DNA from 2 places in the Citrobacter farmeri genome. Region 1 is predicted to be linked to the other one. Evidence: predicted binding sites of a transcription regulator. Region 1 holds the regulator's gene; the other holds the start of a gene.

The links. Region 1 encodes sigma-54, which starts transcription at its own class of promoters, with help from an activator protein. Its sites were predicted from a motif close to GTTGGCACANNTTTCGCTNT; they were not measured.
Region 2: the regulator sigma-54 is predicted to act here: its motif matches at 1,400-1,419, upstream of norV (anaerobic nitric oxide reductase flavorubredoxin).

The regions. Positions count from the first base shown of each region.
Region 1 covers NZ_CP077291.1:4,270,810-4,273,954, reverse strand. The annotation lists gene ptsN (PTS IIA-like nitrogen regulatory protein PtsN) at 1-233, opposite strand, end outside; gene hpf (ribosome hibernation promoting factor) at 349-636, opposite strand; gene rpoN (RNA polymerase factor sigma-54) at 659-2,092, opposite strand; gene lptB (LPS export ABC transporter ATP-binding protein) at 2,140-2,865, opposite strand; gene lptA (lipopolysaccharide ABC transporter substrate-binding protein LptA) at 2,872-3,145, opposite strand, start outside.
Region 2 covers NZ_CP077291.1:1,064,145-1,067,289, forward strand. The annotation lists gene norV (anaerobic nitric oxide reductase flavorubredoxin) at 1-1,353, opposite strand, end outside; gene norR (nitric oxide reductase transcriptional regulator NorR) at 1,542-3,059, shown strand; gene gutQ (arabinose-5-phosphate isomerase GutQ) at 3,056-3,145, opposite strand, start outside.

The sequences.
Region 1 (3,145 bases):
TCTTCCAGCTTACCGTGCGGAATAGCGATCCCATTGCCGATGCCGGTACTGCCCATTTTTTCGCGCGTCAGGATCGCTTCAAAAACAACCTGCGGCGGTAAACTGAGCTGTTTTGCCGCCAGTTCACTGATGATTTCCAGCGCGCGTTTTTTACTCTGGCAGTGAACGGCACTGCGCGTACATTCCTGGTTAAGTACACTGCTCAGTTGTAGAGTCGTATCGTTATTTATCATAATTTCACCTAAGAACCTGCCCCGCAGCGGCGGGACAAGTTCGGAGCGCTAACTGTACAAATGGCCTGTTGTTCTGCACAACAGGCCGTCCTGCACCCGCTAACTGCCCGGACAATTAGTGTTGTTTCAATTTATCTTTGTGCTTAGTGAGTTGTCTTGCCAGCTTATCAATCAGGCCATCAATGGCCGCGTACATATCCTGACCTTCCGCGCTGGCGTGAATTTCGCCACCGTTTACATGCAGTGTTGCATCCGAGATGTGGGTGACTTTCTCCACTTTTAACACAATATAGACCTGATTAATCCTGTCAAAATACTGTTCGAGTTTGGCGAACTTGGTATTCAAAAAGTCACGCAGGGCTTCTGTGATCTCGACGTTGTTTCCAGTGATGTTGAGCTGCATAGTGTCTTCCTTATCGGTTGGGTCACACCAGTTGTTTGCGCTGGTTTGACGGCGGAATGGATAAAGACTCTCGGTACTTCGCAACGGTGCGGCGTGCCACCATGATGCCTTGTTCCGACAGCATCGATGTTAGCTTGCTGTCGCTCAGGGGCTTCGCGGGGTTTTCCGCCGCAATCAACTTCTTCACCAGTGCGCGGATCGCCGTGGAGGAAGCTTCGCCACCCCCCTCGGTATTCACATGGCTGGAGAAAAAATACTTCAGTTCAAAAATGCCGCGCGGACTGTGCAGATACTTCTGCGTGGTCACACGAGAAATGGTCGACTCATGCATCTCGACGGCCTGGGCGATATCCGCCAGTACCATCGGTTTCATAAACTCTTCGCCTTGCTCAAAGAAGGCTTGTTGCTGCTCAACGATACAACGGCTGACGCGCAGCAGGGTATCGTTGCGGCTCTCCAGACTCTTAATCAGCCATTTCGCGTCCTGCAAATTACTGCGGATGTACTGGCTGTCGGCGTCATTGCGCCCACCGTTGCACATTGCGGCATAGTGTTGATTGATCTGCAGGCGTGGAACGCTGTCGCCGTTGAGCTCGACCGTCCAGTGCCCGTTATGCTTACGTACCAGCACATCCGGGATCACGTATTCTGGTTCACCGGTCTGGATCGACTGGCCGGGGCGAGGATCGAGCGACTGAATCAGATTGACCGCCTCTTTGAGCACCTCTTCTTTGAGGCGAGTGACGCGCATCAGGGTGCGGAAGTCGTGGTTCGCCAGCAGATCGAGATGATCGCTGATGATCTGCCGGGCTTCTTCAAGGAAAGGCGTCGCTTTGTCGAACTGCGAGAGCTGGATTAGCAGACAATCACGCAGATCTTTTGCCGCCACACCAACGGGATCAAACCGCTGAATACGTTTGAGAACGGCTTCGACCTCATCAAGCCCCACGTCTTCATTGCCCATGCTTTCGAGGATGTCATCCAGCGAAACGGTGAGATAGCCGGTATCATCAACGGCATCAACAATAGAGGTAGCGATCGCGCGGTCGGTATCAGAAAAAGGGGTGAGTTCCACCTGCCACATCAGGTAATCCTGTAGGGTCTGCGTGGTTTCACCCTGATAAACAGGCAGCTCATCGTCGATGTAATCACCGCTGGTGCCCGACGGCGTCCCGGCGGTGTAGATTTCATCCCAGCTGGCGTCGAGCGGTAACTCTTCCGGCATCTCTTTTTGTTCGAGGGCGTCGGCGGTATCCAGCGATTCACTGTCCTGCGTTTCGTGGGTATCAACTTCGTCGTGAAGATCGGTTTGCTCCAGCAGCGGATTACTTTCCAGCGCCTGCTGGAGTTCCTGCTGCAGTTCCAGCGTGGACAACTGCAACAGACGGATCGCCTGTTGTAGTTGCGGCGTCATCGCCAGTTGTTGGCTCAGCCTGAGTTGCAAACCTTGCTTCATGTTCAGAGTCGTTTTCTCCCGCTATGACGTCGCAAACTTCTACCCTATCAGAGTCTGAAGTCTTCCCCAAGGTATACGCGCTTAACGTGTTCGTCCTGCAGGATTTCTGTTGGCGTACCGTGCGCGATCAGGTGTCCCTGGCTCACGATGTAGGCCCGCTCACACACGGCCAGCGTTTCGCGGACGTTATGATCGGTAATCAACACGCCGAGACCGCTGTCACGCAGATGCTCAATAATGCGCTTGATATCGATAACGGAAATGGGGTCAACACCAGCAAACGGTTCATCCAGCAGGATAAACTTCGGATTGGCCGCCAGCGCGCGGGCGATTTCCACACGACGACGTTCCCCCCCGGAGAGCGACTGACCCATGTTGTCGCGCAGATGCTCGATGTGGAACTCTTCCATCAGCTCGTTTGCACGGTCTTCACGCTGTTCGCTAGAGAGATCGTCACGGATTTGCAGCACGGCCATCAGGTTATCGAATACGCTCAGACGGCGGAAAATCGACGCCTCCTGCGGCAGATAGCCAATCCCACGGCGCGCGCGGGCGTGCAGCGGTAACAGGCTAATGTCTTCATCATCAATGATGATGTTACCGGCATCACGCGGCACAATACCGACGACCATGTAGAAGGTGGTGGTTTTACCCGCACCGTTCGGCCCAAGCAGACCGACAATCTCGCCCGAGTTGACGGTCAGGCTGACATCTTCCACGACGCGGCGGCCTTTGTAGGCCTTCGCCAGATTCTTTGCAGTTAATGTTGCCATAGCGAATTAGTTACTCTTCTTCTGAGCCGGGGCCTGGTTTTTGTTTTTGTCCTGCAGTTGCGACGGGACCAGAACGGTCGTCACACGCTTGCCTTTCTCACTGAAGGCCTGCATTTTCTGCTCTTTCACCAGATAGGTAATTTTGTCCCCGGTGATGTTGCTGTCGAGCTGTTCCAGGTACGCATTACCGGTGAGCACGACAAAGTCTTTCGCCAGCTCATAATGCATTTTCGACGCGTGGCCTTTCACCGGCTTACCATTGTCCTGCATTTGATAGAAG
Region 2 (3,145 bases), 1.7 Mb from region 1:
CGTACCCGGCGCGACGTCCTGCAACGGTTCACCTTTAGCCGGATCGTAAATCCACTGGCACACGCTGCACTGCATGCAGGGACCGAGGTCGGCTGCCGCTGCGGTGGCGCAGGCGTTTTCTTTCATCGTCGCTTGCTCACCGGCTTCCGGCAGCGGCGAGAGTGCCCACTGACGGGCGATGTCGCGGCCGTGCTGACGGCACAGTTCCAGCGCATCCAGATCCGGACGCCATTTAGCCTTCAGGCTCAGTGACATTTCAAAACCGGCATCCTGTAAACGGGTGGATAAGCGGTCGACCGCACCACCGCTCCAGCCGTGGGATCCAAAGGCGCTGGCTCGTTTGTTACGAAAACGCAGCCCGGTCATCTCTTCCACCAGTCCGGCGATTTTCGGCATCATCACGTTGTTCATCGTGGAGGTGCCGACCAGCACGCCCTTAGAGCGGAAGACGTTGGTCAGGATTTCATTTTTATCGCTGCGAGCGACGTTAAAGATCTTCACCGCCACGTTTGGGTCGACTTCGTTAATCCCCTGGGCTATCGCATCCGCCATCATGCGGGTGTTATTGGACATGGTGTCGTAGAAAATCGTGATCCTGTCTTCCTGGTAGTCCGCCGCCCATTTCAGATACAACTCAACAATCTGGGTTGGATTATCGCGCCAGACCACACCGTGAGAGGTGGCAATCATATCCACCGGCAGGTTGAAGCCGAGGATTTCGCTGATTTTCGGCGTCACCAGTCGGCTGAACGGGGTCAGGATGTTGGCGTAATAGCGCTGGCACTGCTCGAACAGTTCGGTTTGGTCCACTTCATCGTTAAACAGACGTTCGTCACAGTAGTGCTGACCAAAAGCGTCGTTACTGAACAGGACGGCATCGCCGGTCATATAGGTCATCATGCTGTCCGGCCAGTGCAGCATTGGCGTTTCCACGAAGATCAACTGTTTGCCATTGCCGATATCCAGCGTGTCGCCAGTTTTCACAACGTTAAAATTCCACTCCGGATGGTGGTGATGGCCGGTAATTGAGTCGATCGCGTTGGCGGTGCAGTAGATGGGCGTATCCGGGATCTGCATCATCAGTTCGGTCAGCGCCCCGGCGTGATCTTCTTCTGCATGATTGATAATGATGTAATCGATGTCTGCGAGGTCAATTTCATTACGCAGGTTCTGCACAAATTCGCGGCTGAATTTATGATCGACGGTATCGATCAGAACATTTTTTTCTTCACGGATGAGATAACTGTTGTAGCTGCTGCCGCGCAGCGTTTTGTATTCAGTTCCGTGGAAATCGCGCACTTCCCAGTCACGTTGGCCAACCCAATGAATGTTATTTTTAACCAGAATAGACATAGCAACCTCAATTAATTCAGCGTTGTTTAAATACGTTGTGTTGCTTATTGCAGGTCGTGTGCCAACTTTTTAATTTATTGATTTATAATAAATTATTGTTTTTATACTCACCAGGTGGTAGTCAAAAAGACTATCCACAGAACAGTCAATATGACACTATGAATTGTCAAAATGACTGTGAGGACACCATGAGTTTTTCCGTTGATGTGCTGGCGGGGATCGCCATTGAATTACAGCGCGGGGTGGGGCATCAGGACAGATTTCAACGTCTGATTACCACCCTGCGCCAGGTGCTGGAGTGCGACGCCTCTGCGCTGCTGCGCTATGAGGCGCGCCAGTTTATCCCGCTGGCGATTGACGGTCTTGCACGCGATGTGCTTGGCAGACGTTTTACCCTGGAAGGACATCCCCGGCTGGAGGCCATCGCCCGCGCCGGGGACGTGGTGCGCTTTCCGGCGGACAGTTCCCTGCCCGATCCGTATGACGGGCTGATCCCGGGACAGGAGAGCCTGAAAGTGCACGCCTGCATTGGGTTGCCGCTTTTTGCCGGACAGAACCTGATTGGCGCGCTGACCCTCGACGGGATGGAACCGGATCAGTTTGATGTTTTCAGCGATGAGGAGTTACGACTCATCGCCGCGCTGGCAGCTGGTGCGCTCAACAATGCGCTGCTGATTGAACAACTGGAAAGTCAGAATATGCTTCCAGGTTCGGGTACCGATTTCGAACAGGTAAAAGAGACGCAGATGATTGGCCTCTCGCCGAACATGATGCAGCTGAAAAAAGAGATCGAGATAGTGGCAAGCTCCGATCTCAATGTGTTAATCAGCGGCGAAACCGGCACCGGGAAAGAGCTGGTGGCGAAGGCGATTCATGAGGGGTCACCCCGCGCGGTCAACCCGCTGGTTTATCTGAACTGTGCCGCGCTGCCGGAAAGTGTGGCGGAGAGTGAACTGTTTGGTCATGTGAAAGGGGCATTTACCGGGGCCATCAGCAATCGCAGCGGGAAGTTTGAGATGGCTGATAACGGCACGCTGTTTCTTGATGAAATTGGCGAACTGTCGCTGGCGCTACAGGCCAAACTACTTCGCGTATTGCAGTACGGCGATATTCAACGTGTCGGCGATGACCGCAGTCTGCGCGTGGATGTGCGCGTGTTGGCGGCGACCAACCGCGATCTGCGCGAAGAGGTGCTGGCGGGACGTTTTCGCGCCGATCTGTTTCATCGCCTGAGCGTGTTCCCGCTTTCCGTCCCTCCGCTACGTGAACGCGGTGAGGATGTGGTGCTGCTGGCGGGCTATTTTTGCGAGCAGTGCCGACTACGGCTGGGGCTTTCCCGCGTGGTGCTTAGTCCTGGAGCGCGCAGCCATTTGTTGAATTACGGCTGGCCGGGTAATGTGCGTGAACTGGAACATGCCATTCATCGGGCGGTGGTGCTGGCGCGGGCGACCCGGGCCAGAAACGACATAGTACTGGAAGTGCCGCATTTCGCGTTACAGGAGGAGGCGATGACGTCGCAAACAGAAGTGGCGGCGGATTTACCGCGTAATCGCAATTTGCGCGAGGCGACGGAGGCGTTCCAGCGGGAGATAATCCGCCAGGCGCTGGCGCAACACAATCACAACTGGGCGGCCAGCGCGCGGGCGCTTGAAACGGACGTCGCCAACCTGCACCGGCTGGCGAAGCGTCTGGGGCTGAAGGATTAGATGATCCCGGCCTGGTAGAAATCCTGCAAGTTGATGGCGCCGGTAAGTTTACCGGTTTCATCCACCACCGGTGCGGCGGTGATTTT